One region of the Streptomyces sp. NPDC057565 genome, then DNA from elsewhere that is predicted to be linked to it. Evidence: riboswitches for the same ligand, from Rfam matches in the RefSeq annotation. Region 1 holds a riboswitch; the other holds the start of a gene.
What was found. Region 1 has a riboswitch for cyclic di-AMP ahead of ACFU8W_RS19975 (transglycosylase family protein). Riboswitches for the same ligand answer to the same signal wherever they lie in the genome.
Positions count from the first base shown of each region.

Region 2: it holds a riboswitch for cyclic di-AMP, as region 1 does, so the genes downstream of both, ACFU8W_RS28165 (C40 family peptidase) here and ACFU8W_RS19975 (transglycosylase family protein) in region 1, are expected to answer to the same signal.

Region 1 is NZ_JBHVFU010000009.1:173,937-181,085, forward strand. Features, by position in the region: gene ACFU8W_RS19960 (nucleoside triphosphate pyrophosphohydrolase) at 1-67, shown strand, start outside; gene ACFU8W_RS19965 (cytochrome P450) at 77-1,354, shown strand; gene ACFU8W_RS19970 (transglycosylase family protein) at 1,460-2,335, shown strand; cyclic di-AMP (ydaO/yuaA leader) riboswitch at 2,636-2,807, shown strand; gene ACFU8W_RS19975 (transglycosylase family protein) at 2,811-3,539, shown strand; gene eno (phosphopyruvate hydratase) at 3,839-5,119, shown strand; gene ACFU8W_RS19985 (septum formation initiator family protein) at 5,222-5,692, shown strand; gene ACFU8W_RS19990 (DUF501 domain-containing protein) at 5,776-6,309, shown strand; gene ACFU8W_RS19995 (Ppx/GppA phosphatase family protein) at 6,425-7,149, shown strand, end outside.
Region 2 is NZ_JBHVFU010000019.1:31,844-38,992, reverse strand. Features, by position in the region: gene ACFU8W_RS28175 (ATP-dependent Clp protease proteolytic subunit) at 1-290, shown strand, start outside; gene ACFU8W_RS28170 (hypothetical protein) at 298-606, shown strand; cyclic di-AMP (ydaO/yuaA leader) riboswitch at 922-1,107, shown strand; gene ACFU8W_RS28165 (C40 family peptidase) at 1,111-1,584, shown strand; gene ACFU8W_RS28160 (LysE family translocator) at 1,626-2,267, opposite strand; gene ACFU8W_RS28155 (LysR family transcriptional regulator) at 2,340-3,257, shown strand; gene ACFU8W_RS28150 (ATP-binding protein) at 3,280-3,711, opposite strand; gene ACFU8W_RS28145 (helix-turn-helix transcriptional regulator) at 3,915-4,772, shown strand; gene ACFU8W_RS28140 (DUF397 domain-containing protein) at 4,800-5,006, shown strand; gene ACFU8W_RS28135 (8-amino-7-oxononanoate synthase) at 5,020-6,162, opposite strand; gene bioB (biotin synthase BioB) at 6,307-7,149, shown strand, end outside.

The DNA of each region.
Region 1 (7,149 bases):
GGCCGCCCTGCGCGCTGCGGGCCGCGCCTACCGGGACGCGATCCTCGCCGCGGAGGCCAACGGATAACGTCAGGGGGTGAACGACAGCCCCGCCGACGCCCCCGAACTCTTCACCTGGGAGTTCGCCACCGACCCGTACCCGGCCTACGCCTGGCTGCGCGAGCACAGTCCCGTGCACCGCACCGCGCTGCCCAGCGGGGTCGAGGCATGGCTCGTGACGCGGTACGAGGATGCCCGGCAGGCCCTCGCCGACACCCGGCTCTCCAAGAACCCTGCGCACCACGACGAGCCGGCGCACGCCAAGGGGAAGACCGGCATCCCGGGCGAGCGCAAGGCGGAGCTGATGACGCATCTGCTGAACATCGACCCGCCCGACCACACCAGACTGCGCCGGCTGGTCTCGAAGGCGTTCACGCCGCGCCGGGTCGCCGAGTTCGCCCCGCGCGTGCAGGAGCTGACGGACCACCTCATCGACAACTTCATCGAGGAGGGATCCGCGGACCTCATCCACGACTTCGCGTTCCCGCTCCCCATCTACGCGATCTGTGACCTGCTTGGCGTCCCGCGCGAGGACCAGGACGACTTCCGGGACTGGGCGGGGATGATGATCCGCCACGGCGGTGGTCCGCGCGGCGGGGTGGCCCGGTCGGTGAAGAAGATGCGCGGCTATCTCGCGGAGCTCATCCACCGGAAGCGGGAGAACCCGGGGGAGGACCTGATCTCGGGGCTGATCCGGGCGAGCGACCACGGCGAACACCTCACCGAGAACGAGGCCGCCGCCATGGCTTTCATCCTCCTCTTCGCGGGATTCGAGACGACGGTCAATCTCATCGGCAACGGGGTGTACGCCCTGCTGCGCAATCCGGAGCAGCGGGAGCGGCTGCAGCGCTCGCTCGACGCGGGGGAGAGTGGGCTGCTGGAGACCGGCATCGAGGAACTGCTGCGGTACGACGGTCCGGTGGAGCTGGCGACCTGGCGGTTCGCCACCGAGCCGCTGACCCTCGGCGGGCAGCGGATCGCGGCGGGCGACCCCGTACTGGTGGTGCTCGCCGCCGCCGACCGGGACCCGGAACGGTTTACGGACCCGGACACGCTGGACCTCGCGCGGCGTGACAATCAGCACCTCGGATACGGGCACGGCATCCATTACTGCCTGGGAGCACCGCTTGCCCGACTGGAGGGGCAGGCTGCCCTGGCCACGCTGCTGAGGCGCCTCCCGGACCTGCGGCTTGCGGTGAAACCTACCGATTTGCGGTGGCGTGGCGGGCTCATCATGCGTGGACTGCGCACGCTCCCGGTGGAGTTCGGTCCCGGCCTGCGGTGCGGTGAAAGTGACACTCTGTCAACCCTGTGACTTTCACGTGATCTGCGCTGCATCGACTTGTGACAAGCGTTCGAGTGCCGCTACGTTCACCGTTCGACTCACCAGTCACTTGTCAGTCACACGGAAGGCAATCCCATGGGCTCCGCGAACGGCAGGCACCGTCGCCCTCGCCAGGCACCCGCGATCGTCGTCGCCGCAGGCGTGACCGGTTCGGCCATCGCCATCCCCCTGCTCGGCGCGGCCGGTGCGCACGCCGCCGACGCCACGACCTGGGACCAGGTCGCAGAGTGCGAGAGCGGCGGCATGTGGAGCGCCGACCTCGGCAACGGCTTCTATGGCGGTCTTCAGTTCTCGCAGGACGACTGGAAGGCGTACGGCGGTAAGGCGTACGCCCCGCGCGCCGACCTCGCCAGTCGCGCGCAGCAGATAGCGGTCGCCGAGAAGGTCCTGGACGATCAGGGGCCGAAGGCGTGGCCCAGCTGTGCGGCGATCTCCGGGCTCACGGAGGACGGGTCGTTGCCGGGGGTCGACCCGGGAGTCGTGCCGTCGGCCGAACCGGCGGAGAACGAGGATGAGTCCGGGGCGCCGTCCGCCGAGGCGTCCGCCACGCCTTCGGGCAAGGCGTCTCACAAGCCGTCAGCCACGCCGTCGTCCAAGAAGTCTGATTCACCCGACTCGCACCGAAAGTCTGGCTCGTCCGGCAATGAGACGGGTGGTAAGCACCGCGGTGCGCCGGCCTCCGAGGTGAGCCAGGGCGCGGACAGGGGCGGCGACCGGGACTCGGGTCGGCATGTTTCCCGCGGTAACAGTGAGGGGCGCGACACGCGCGCGGCGGCGACAGGCGGCGATTACACCGTCCGGCCGGGCGACAGCCTCTCGGCGATTGCTGACGCACAGAAGGTTCCCGGTGGATGGCCCGCTCTCTATGAGGCGAACAAGGGTGCGGTCGGCAGTGACCCGGACCTCATCCTGCCTGGCCAGGGTCTCGATCTCGGCGTGAAGTCGAAGTGAGGGCAGTCTGATAAACGGCTAAAAGCACCCCAAAAATCGGGGTAGTTCAGGGGCCTATGTCCGCTTATACGTAAGTGAGACATGGGTCTCTTTGTGTCAACTGGCGTGTCGCGTCTGCCGGGTCTGTCCGCACCGCTCCTCACCTGCGAAAACACTGTGCGATCGGATGCATGTAAGGACTGATTGTCCGTTATGCCCATCTTTGAATGTCGAGGTTGCGTACGTTTACGGTCGGAACCGCTCGCACCGCGGGCCCCGTCGACCGTCACGCCGAATCCTGCCGTCGGTCGAAGGGAACAGACGCGTAAAGCGCCGTAGGCAGGAGCGGGGGACCCAGGTAAGCCGCCGGGCCCGATGGCCGAAAGACCGTCAGGACCGGCTCGGGGTGAAGTCGCGTGCTAGGACATGCGACCGGGCAACTCACTTGGCCCGAACCCGACAGCTCACCTCGTAGGCGTCGGTGAGGAGAAGTTCCATGCTGCTGAACAGCAAGGGCAAGCACCGTCGCCCGTCCAAGGCCGTCCGTGTCGCCACGCTCGCCGGCGTCACCGGTGCCGCCATCGCCGCTCCCCTGATGGGTGCGACCGGTGCCTCCGCAGCCTCCGTCGCCACGTGGGACGCCGTCGCCCAGTGCGAGTCCGGTGGCAACTGGTCCATCAACACCGGCAACGGCTACTACGGCGGCCTGCAGTTCTCGCAGTCCAGCTGGGCCGCCGCCGGTGGTACCCAGTACGCCCCGCGCGCCGACCTGGCCACCAAGGCTCAGCAGATCGCCACCGCCGAGAAGCTTCTTGCCATGCAGGGCCCGGGTGCCTGGGGCTGCGCCGGCGCCGGCGGCCTGAAGAACGACGGTGTCGACCCGGGCGTCGACACCGGCTCCACCGCGAAGCAGAGCGCCCCGGCGCAGGAGTCGAAGCAGGCCGCGCCGAAGCGGGTCGAGCGCACCGAGGCCCCCGCCGCCTCCCGCGCGAACCGCGGTACCGCCCCCAAGGCCGCGACCAAGAAGACCGTCACCACGCCGACCGGCGCGAAGGTCGCCAAGGGCGACGGCGAGTACAAGGTGAAGTCCGGCGACTCTCTCAGCAAGATCGCCGCGCAGCACGAGGTGAAGGGCGGCTGGCAGCAGCTCTTCAAGCTGAACAAGGACATCGTCGAGGACGCCGACCTGATCTACCCGGGTCAGCAGCTCCATCTGACGAAGTAGGACGGGCCTCCGTATCTACGGGCTCCCCGTAGATACGGGCTCTCTCCTCCCCGAGCACCCCGACCCGGCGCGGATTCCCCCGTACGCGCCGGGTCGGGGTTTCTGCCTCAGCGTTCAACTGTTGTCCTTACCGTCCAGTAGAAATCTGGATCTTTGCCCTGCTATGAGTTCCCTTGGGTCCTTTTTCGTCCCAGGAGGCGGGCGGTCGGCGAACCCAGGTGGCCCAGCCGGTTAGGCTCTTGTCGCAAGGCCAAAGCGACCCTGCACAACCAGCGTCATATCCCAGAAGGAGATGCCTCGTGCCGTCCATCGACGTCGTCGTAGCCCGGGAAATCCTCGACTCCCGCGGAAACCCCACGGTCGAGGTCGAGGTCGGCCTCGACGACGGCAGCACGGGCCGTGCTGCTGTTCCGTCCGGCGCCTCCACCGGTGCGTTCGAGGCCATTGAGCTTCGCGACGGTGACCCCAACCGCTACCAGGGCAAGGGCGTCGAGAAGGCCGTCCTCGCCGTGATCGAGCAGATCGGCCCGGAGCTCGTCGGCTACGACGCGACCGAGCAGCGGCTGATCGACCAGGCCATGTTCGACCTGGACGCCACCGAGAACAAGGGCTCGCTCGGCGCCAACGCCATCCTCGGCGTCTCGCTGGCCGTCGCACACGCCGCGTCCGAGGCCTCGGACCTGCCGCTGTTCCGCTACCTCGGTGGCCCGAACGCGCACCTGCTGCCCGTCCCGATGATGAACATCCTCAACGGTGGGTCGCACGCCGACTCCAACGTGGACATCCAGGAGTTCATGATCGCGCCGATCGGCGCGGAGTCCTTCTCCGAGGCCCTGCGCTGGGGCGCCGAGGTCTACCACACGCTGAAGAAGGTCCTGAAGACCAAGGGTCTGTCGACCGGTCTCGGCGACGAGGGCGGCTTCGCGCCGAACCTGGAGTCGAACCGCGCAGCCCTGGACCTCATCCTCGAGGCCATCAAGGAAGCCGGTTACGCCCCGGGCAAGGACATCGCGCTCGCGCTCGACGTCGCCGCCTCGGAGTTCTACAAGGACGGCAAGTACGAGTTCGAGGGCAAGTCCCGCTCGGCCGCCGAGATGACCGAGTACTACGAGGAGCTCGTCTCCGCGTACCCGCTGGTGTCCATCGAGGACCCGCTGTACGAGGACGACTGGGCCGGCTGGAACGTCATCACCCAGAAGCTCGGCGCCAAGGTGCAGATCGTCGGTGACGACCTGTTCGTCACCAACCCGGAGCGCCTGGCCCGCGGCATCGAGGAGGGCTCCGCCAACGCCCTGCTCGTCAAGGTCAACCAGATCGGTTCGCTGACCGAGACCCTGGACGCCGTCGAGCTCGCCCAGCGCAACGGCTTCAAGTGCATGATGTCCCACCGCTCCGGCGAGACCGAGGACGTCACCATCGCCGACCTCGCCGTCGCGGTGAACTGCGGCCAGATCAAGACCGGCGCCCCGGCCCGCTCGGACCGCGTCGCCAAGTACAACCAGCTGCTGCGCATCGAGGAGATCCTCGACGACGCGGCGGTGTACGCGGGCCGCTCCGCGTTCCCGCGCTTCAAGGGCTGATCGCAGGCCCGGCATCGGGCAAAGGCCCCGGCCTCCGTCCGTCCTCGCACTCGGTCCCGTACCGTGTGCGGGGACGGACGTGCGTAGTGGGGAGGCGGAGACATGGCCGCGAAGGACCGGGAACGGTTCTCCACCGCGACCCGGCTGCGACTGCTCGGTGAGCAGACCGCCGCCCGCGTCTACCGGTCCCAGAACCGCCGCCAGGCCCGCCGTTCCCGGCTCACCGGTCGGGCCGCGTTCCTCGCCCTGGTCGTCTGCTCCCTGGTGGTGGCGCTCGCGTACCCGATGCGGCAGTACGTGTCGCAGCGCGACGAGATCGCCGACCAGGAGCGGCTGGCGCAGGAGGCCGAGAAACGCACCGAGGAGCTGCGCGACGAGAAGGCGCGCCTCCAGGACGACGCGTACATCCGGCGGCTGGCCCGGGAACACCTGCACTACGTGAGTCCCGGGGAGACCAGCTACACGGTGATCGACCCCGACGCGGCGAAGGAGCGCAGCGGAGGGGCGAAGGAGACCGACCGGCCGTGGCACTCCAACCTGTGGGACGGCGTGGACAGCGCCGACCGCAACTGACTTCTCATTTCCCTTAGTTCACCTCGTCCCCGCAGCACTGTGCGGAGTCGTGGTTCACACATCCGAGTAGATCCAAGGCAGGCATGGAAACGCCCCCTCCCCAGACCGAGTCCACCACGCCCACCGAGGCGGACATCGCCGCGTTCCAGCAGCAGCTCGGCCGCCCGCCGCGCGGGCTGCGCGCGATCGCGCACCGCTGCCCGTGCGGCAACCCGGACGTGGTCGAGACGTCCCCGCGGCTGGAGGACGGTACGCCGTTCCCGACGACGTACTACCTGACGTGCCCGCGCGCGGCTTCCGCCATCGGCACGCTGGAGGCGAACGGCGTCATGAAGGAGATGACGGAGCGTCTGGCCACGGACCCGGAGCTGGCGGCCGCGTACCGTGCCGCGCATGAGGACTACATCGCCCGGCGCGACGCCATCGAGGTGCTGGAGGGCTTTCCCAGCGCGGGTGGCATGCCGGACCGGGTGAAGTGCCTGCACGTGCTGGTGGGGCACTCGCTGGCGGCGGGGCCGGGCGTGAACCCGCTGGGCGACGAGGCGATCGCGATGCTGCCGGAGTGGTGGCGCAAGGGGCCGTGCGTCACGCCGTGCGGGCCCCCGGACGAGGGCTGACCGCGCCCGGGGGCTCCGCCCCCGGGATCCACGCCCCTCGACCGCCGGAGGGGATCGAATCGGCGTCGGAGGGGCTTGGACCGGCGCCGGAGAGCTTGAAGACACAGGAGTACTCATGACGCGCGTGGCCGCCATCGACTGCGGTACCAACTCGATCCGTCTGCTCGTCGCCGACGCCGACCCCGCCACCGGTGAGCTCACCGAGCTCGACCGGCGGATGGAGATCGTCCGGCTCGGCCAGGGCGTGGACCGCACCGGCCGGCTCGCCCCCGAGGCGCTGGAGCGGACCTTTGCCGCCTGCCGCCAGTACGCGGCCGTCATCAAGGAGTACGGCGCGGAGAAGACCCGCTTCGTCGCGACCTCCGCCTCCCGCGACGCGGAGAACAGGGACGAGTTCGTCGGCGGCGTTCTGGACATCCTCGGCGTCGAGCCCGAGGTGATCAGCGGCGACCAGGAGGCCGAGTTCTCCTTCGACGGCGCCACCAAGGAGCTCGAGGGCAGCGACCACCTGCCGAAGCCCTATCTGGTGGTGGACATCGGCGGCGGTTCCACCGAGTTCGTCGTCGGCGACGACCGGGTCCTGGCCGCGCGGTCGGTGGACATCGGCTGCGTACGGATGACCGAGCGCCATCTCGTACGCGACGGTGTCGTCACCGACCCTCCCACGCTCGTTCAGATCACCGCGATCCGCGCGGACATCGACGCCGCCCTCGATCTGGCCGAGGAGACCGTCCCGCTCACCGAAGCCGCCACGCTCGTCGGCCTCGCCGGCACCGTCACCACCGTGGCCGCGATCGCGCTGGGACTGGAGGAGTACGACTCCGAGGCGATCCACCACTC
Region 2 (7,149 bases), on a different contig from region 1:
GCCGACGGCACGCCCTGCCCGGGGCCAGGGTCGTCGTCCAGCAGCCCGAGCTCCCGGAGCCGGTTCAGGGCCAACCGTCCGATCTGGAGATCGAGGCGCGGGAACTGGTCCGCGTCCGTGAGCTGCTCACCCGTGTGCTGGCCCGCCACACCGGCCGCAGCGCCGAACGGATCGCCGCCGACTTCGAGCGCGACCTGATCCTCGACGCCGCCGGAGCCAAGGCGTACGGGCTGGTGGACCACGTCCTGGAGAACCGCAAGGCGTCGCTCCCGCCGAACAGCGTGAGGTGAACCGCCGATGCAGCCGCCCCACCTCCCACCGCTGCCCGCACTGACGCACGCCGAGGCCGAGTTCATCGACTGCTACCTGGAAGTGCTCGACCAGCTGGGCCGGATCAACCCGGCCCGCGGCAGCGACACCTACGGCGCGCTGCGCGCGGCCCAGGCACTCGCCTCGCGGTCGGGCGCCCTGCGGGACGCGCTCACCTTGATGCACGAGCGGGGTGAAGCACAGATCCACGCCGCCACGTTGGCACGGGCACTGCGCGTGTTGGACGGGGAACGGCGGGCCGGACGGGTCACCGTGCCCCCGGCCCCGATGAGTTGATCATCTCTCCATGGGCGACACGCCCGGCACGCTGATCAATTTTTCTCGCTCGTCCGGCGCAAGGAATCCCCCGCGAGAGGGACAACTCGACTTGCGCCGCCGACGTGGACGGGGAGCGAAATATGCCGTTCCGCCGCTGGTACGGGACCGGTCGAGACAGCCTGACGAGTACACACATCACCCCTCGCTCACCCAAATAGACGATTGGTAGTGAACTTCGCATATCGCTGTTTTAGTTCGGAAATCCGGCAGTCGGTGAGTCAGGATCCGTGGGACGACAAGCCCCCGCCACCACGGCGAGGCGGTCCGGGCGGACGCCGAGTCCTGCCGCCGCCCGGATGACTGGTCGACAGAAGTGGATCGGCAGGAGTGGAGGACCCGAGCACAACGGGTCGACCGGCATCCGGTCGACCCTCGGGGTGAAGCCGCATCGCGCGGCCGGGCAACTTCGCCAGCCCGAACCCGACAGGTCATCCTTCACAGGCGGCTGACGAAGGGTTGCGCATGACTGCGCAGGTTCATGTCCCGTTTCTGAGCGCCCGGGCCGGTACGGCCACGGTTCTGACGCTCGCCGCCGTCGGCGGCTCCATGATCGTCCCCGGCGCCGTGACCGACGCCCAGGCCGCGACGCATGCGACCACGGCGCTCAAGATCGCCGCGTCGAAGAAAGGATCGCCGTACCGGTACGGGGCCACCGGCCCCCACGGTTTCGACTGTTCCGGGCTGATGCTGTATGCGTTCAAGAAGGTGGGCAAGAGGCTCCCACGCACGGCCCAGCAGCAGTACAACAAGACCCGCCACATCTCGGCGTCGAAGCGGAAACGTGGCGATCTGGTCTTCTTCCACTGGGGACGCAGCGTCTACCACGTCGGCATCTACGCCGGCAAGGGGAAGATCTGGCACTCCCCGAAGACCGGTTCCGTCGTGCGGCTGGAGAAGATCTGGACGAGGAGCGTCTGGTACGGACGAGTTCGCTGATCCCTCCGATTCTCCTCCGGCTCCCCCATTCACCACGTGCTTCAGTGCACCAGGGGTCCGGTCACCAGGACCAGCCCCAGCGCGGTGAGCGCCGCGCCGCTGCCGCCCTCGATGGCGCGGGCGGTACGCGGCCGGCGCAGCCACCGGCCCAGGCGGTCCACCAGGAGCGCCACGGACGGGAACCAGATCAGCGCGAGCAGCACGACGACGGTGGCCAGCAGCAGGGTCCTGGGGAGGGGCGGCTGCCCGTCAGGGACGAATTGCGGCAGCAGGCTCAGGAAGAGCACGGGCGCCTTGGGGTTCAGAGCGTTGGTCAGAAAGCCCTGTCGCAGGGCGCGCCGCGTGCTGGTCGCCGTCGGCCCTCCGTCCACTCCCGTGTCCACGCCCGCATCCCTGGCGCGGCGTCGTGCCGCGTGCACGCCGCTGATTCCCAGATAGAGGACGTACGCCCCGCCGAGCAGCTGCACCGTGCGGAACAGGACGGGCACGGTGACCAGGACCGCCGCGAGCCCGGCGACGGCGAGCGCGGTGTGGATGAGCAGTCCCCCGGCAACCCCCAGCGCCGTGGCCACCCCGGCCGCACGCGAGGCGAGTGCGTTCCGTACGACCACCGTGAAGTCCGCGCCCGGCAGCGCCACCATCCCTGCGGCGACCCCGATGAAGGCGATGAGTTGTCCGTCCATGGGTCCACCATGGACCGACGTAGCCTTCAGCATGTACTTGCAATCTTCTGGGTCTGCCAAAAGGAACGCTTAATGTTCGACCCGACGCGGCTCGCGGCGCTGGTGGCTGTCGCCGAGGCCGGTTCGATCACACGCGCCGCCGCCCGCCTCGGCTACACCGCGCCCGCACTCTCCCAGCAGCTGGCCAAGCTGGAGCGGGAGGCGGGCGCCGCGCTGCTGGTGCGCCACCACCGTGGCGCCCGGCTGACGGCCGCGGGCGAGCTGCTGGTCGTACGCGCCCGGCGGGTCCTCGACGAGATGGACCGTGCGCGCCACGAACTGAGCCGACTGGCCGGGCTCTCCGGCGGACGCCTCCGGGTCGGCACGTTCACCACGGCGGGTATCCATCTGCTGCCGCCGGTACTGAGTGCGTTCCGGCGCGCCCACCCGGATGTGGAGCTGTCCGTCACGGACTACGAACCGCCCGGGGGGATCGCCGCCGTCGCCTCGGGCGAGGTCGATCTGGCGCTGACCCATGCGTACGAGCCGGGGCCCGCGGCGCCGGTGCCGTCCGGGGTCTGCGTGGAGCCGCTGCTGGTCGAGGAGCTGGTGCTGATCACTGCGGTCGGCCAGGTGCTGTCCGAGGGCACAGGACGGCTGCCGGTGACGGAGCTGGCAGGCCGGCCGCTGATCAGCAGCGCACCGGCCCATCCGCCCCGCCGCGGGGTGGAGAACGCCCTGGCCGAGGTGGGGGCGACGCCCGCGGTGGTCTGCGAGTCGCCCGGCTATGCCCTGGTGTGCGCCCTGGTCAGCGCGGGGATCGGGATGGCGGTGGTGCCGGAGATGGTCGCCGCGATGTCGCCGACTCCACTGTCCGTGCGGCGGCTGGAACCCGCGGCGTTCCGGCGGACGATCTCAGTGGTGCACCACGGCGAGCGCGCGAGCGGAGCGGCGGCGACGCTGTGCGCACTGCTGCGCGGCGGCTTCGGGCGGGCGACGTCGGTGCAGTGACGTGCGCCGCCCGCTCGGGCAGTCAGGTCTGGGCGGGTGCGGTCCACGGGAGCGCGATCCAGACGGTCTTGCCTCCCTCGCTGGTGGGCGTGACCCTGAGACGTCCGCCGCACTCCTTGGCCAGACAGCGGATGATCACCATGCCGCGGCCGTTGTCCTGCTGCACGGCGGCGGGCAGGCGCCGGGGCCGACGGGGGTGACTGTCCGTCACCCCGACGTGCAGCTGCTCCTCACGCTCCAGCCGGAGGTCCACGGTGAAGGTGGGCGACTGACCGAAGGTGTGCTGGACGGCGTTGGTCACGAGTTCCGAGACGATGAGCCGAATGGTGTCGGCGGTCTCGGTGTCATCGGGCAGTCCCCAATCGGCGAGCACCCGGGCAACGTATCTCCGGGCTGCGGGGACCGAGACCGGCTCGCTGGGCAGAGTGACACGTGCTTCTTGATGGTCTGCCATGGCGAGCCGTCCCTTTCCTGCCCGGACCGACCCACGACCGGTCCGGGATGCGCTTCGCGCCAGATTGCCACTGATGCTGCCCGCTGTGACGGCAATCCAACGAGATATGCATATATCTGTCGCTCGAAGCGGTGAACTCCGGCCCGGACAGGCGTGGGTGGCGGCACACTGGCCCCTCTGTACGAGAGGGAGGGAGGCCTCCGATGCAGCACGGCCCTGCAGTACGTCGCCGCAAACTCGGGGAGGAACTGCGGAGTCTGCGCCACACGTCCGGACTGACCAGTCGGGACGCCGCACGGATCCTCGGCTGGCACCAGTCGAAGGTGAGCCGGATCGAGACCGGTGCGAGTGGGGTGAAACCGGCCGATGTGGGCCGGTTGCTTGATGCCTACGGCGTGGACGACGCACAGTTGCGGGCGCTCCTGGAGATGCTTGCGGGCTCGGCGGGCGGTGGTGGCACGGGCTGGTGGCACGCCTACCGCGGCCTCATCCCACCCCAGTACCGGGACTTCATCAGTCTGGAGTCCCAGGCCCGGACCGCCCGCACATTGGAAACCTCGGTTGTTCCCGGGCTGCTGCAAACCGCCGACTACGCACGGGCGGTGACCCGTTCGTCCCTGGACGGGCTGCCCGCCGGTCAGCTGGACTCGCTGGTGGAGGTGCGGCTCACGCGGCAGGGGGTGCTGCGGACAGACCCGCCCTTGCGGTTGACCGCGGTGCTCGACGAGGCGGTGCTGCGGCGCGAGGTCGGCGGGCGCCGAGTGATGCGGGAGCAGCTGCGCCATTTGGCACGGTTGTCCCAACTACCCCATGTACAGGTGCAGTTGCTGCCGTTCTCGGTCGGCGGGTATATCGGCATCACTGGACCGTTCGTTATCTTCTCATTTCCGAATACTTCCGATCTGGATGTGGTCGTCCTTGACCATTTGACGAGTAGCCTCTACCTGGAGCGGAAAGAAGACCTTGAGGCGTACAGCTCGGCCTTCCGCACGATGCAGGCACACGCGCTGTCGCCGGAGCACTCGTTGGACCTCATCGCCGCGATCGACCGCGACGGTTAGGAACCTCAGACTGCCCGAGGGGGCCCGATGTCCGATTGCCTCGCACAGCACGAGTTACGGTGGCGGCGCAGTAGCCGCAGCACGGGTATGAACAACTGCGTGGAAGCAGCTCCGTTCGGCGCGGAACAGCTGGCCGTGCGGGATTCCAAAGACGTGTCCAGGCCCCCGCTGCGGTTCTCCGCGGCGGCCTGGACTTCGTTCGTCTCCGGCCTGAACGACGGTCCGGTCGGCTGACCGGCCGGCTCCGTCAGGTCAGTGGCGCGGTTCGCAGGACGGTCGCCACCGCGGTCGCGATCTGCGCCTCCGTCAGATCGGCCCGTGCGGTGAGCCGCAGCCGCGAGATGCCGTCCGGGACCGACGGCGGGCGGAAGCAGCCCACCGCGATCCCGGCCGCGCGGCAGTCGGCCGCCCAGCGCACCGCCGCTTCCGGCGAAGGCGCCCTGACCGAGACGACTGCGGCGTCGGGGCGTACGGCGGTCAGCCCCTCCGCGGTCAGCCGTTCGTACAGTGCGGTGGCGACCGTACGGGCCCTGCCCGCGCGTGCCGGCTCGCGGCGCAGCAGGCGCAGGCTCGCGAGAGCCGCGCCCGTCGCGGCCGGTGCGAGCCCGGTGTCGAAGATGAAGGTGCGGGCCGCGTTGATCAGATGGTCGATCACCCGGGCCGGGCCGAGGACCGCGCCGCCCTGACTGCCCAGGGACTTGGAGAGGGTGAGGGTGGTGACGATCCCGTCACCACCCGCGAGACCGGCGGCGGCGAGGGCGCCGCGCCCGCCCTCCCCGAGCACGCCCAGACCGTGCGCGTCGTCGACGAGCAGCGCGGCGCCCTCCGTACGGCAGACGTCGGCCAGTTCCGGCAGCGGCGCGGCGTCTCCGTCGACGGAGAAGACCGAGTCGGTGACGGCCAGGGCGCGGCCGCCGTGCGCGCGCAGCTCCTTGGCGACGGCTTCGGGATCGGCGTGGGGTACGACGACGGTGTCCGCCCGGGAGAGGCGGCAGCCGTCCACGATGGAGGCGTGATTGCCCGCGTCGGAGACGATCAGGGAGCCACGGCCGGTGAGGGCGGTGAGGGCGGCGAGATTGGCCGCGTAGCCGGAGGAGAGGACGAGGGCCGCTTCGAAACCGCAGAATTCGGCGAGTTCGCGTTCGAGCTCGGCGTGCAGCGCGGTGGAACCGGTGACCAGCCGGGAGCCGGTGGCGCCCGCACCCCACCGGTGCGCGGCCTCGGCGGCGGCAGCGGTCACCTCGGGATGCCGGGTGAGGCCCAGGTAGTCGTTGCTCGCGAGGTCCAGCAGTTCCGGCTCGGCGGGCCGGGGGCGCAGAGTACGGACGAGCCCGGCGTCCGCACGGCGGCGCGCCTCGTCATCGATCCAGTCGAACGGGGCGAAGGACATGGCGGCGGTCCCTTTTGTAGGCAGCTCACAGACCCTAACCGGGGGCGCGGCCCGTCATGGTGTGGCGATACACACAGGCTCTGGGGGCTCTGTTGTCCGGTTCCTCCTTGGCTGCGGGCGGTGCCGTAAGCCAGGATCGTGACCATGGACCTCCTGAACACGTTGGTGGACAAGGGGCTGCGGCGCGAGCTGCCGACCCGCGAAGAAGCGCTCGCCGTGCTGGCGACCTCGGACGACGACCTCCTCGAAGTGGTGGCCGCGGCCGGGAAGGTGCGCCGTCAGTGGTTCGGCCGGCGGGTGAAGCTGAACTATCTGGTCAATCTCAAGTCCGGGCTCTGCCCGGAGGACTGCTCGTACTGCTCTCAGCGGCTCGGCTCGAAGGCCGAGATCCTCAAGTACACCTGGCTGAAACCGGACGAGGCGTCGAAGGCCGCCGCCGCCGGGGTGGCGGGCGGCGCGAAGCGCGTCTGTCTGGTGGCGAGCGGCCGCGGTCCGACGGACCGGGACGTCGACCGGGTGTCGCAGACGATCGAGGCGATCAAGGAGCAGAACGAGGGCGTCGAGGTGTGCGCCTGCCTCGGTCTGCTCTCCGCCGGGCAGGCCGACCGGCTGCGTTCCGCGGGCGCCGACGCGTACAACCACAACCTCAATACGTCCGAGGGGACGTACGGGGACATCACCACCACCCACACCTATGCGGACCGGGTGGAGACCGTCCAGCAGGCGCAGGCCGCGGGACTCTCGGCGTGCTCCGGGCTGATCGCCGGAATGGGTGAGAGCGACGCGGATCTGGTCGACGTCGTCTTCTCGCTGCGCGAGCTGGACCCGGACTCGGTTCCGGTGAACTTCCTGATCCCGTTCGAGGGGACCCCTCTCGCCAAGGAGTGGAACCTCACCCCGCAGCGCTGTCTGCGCATTCTGGCGATGGTCCGGTTCGTCTGCCCGGATGTCGAGGTCCGGCTCGCGGGCGGCCGAGAAGTGCATCTG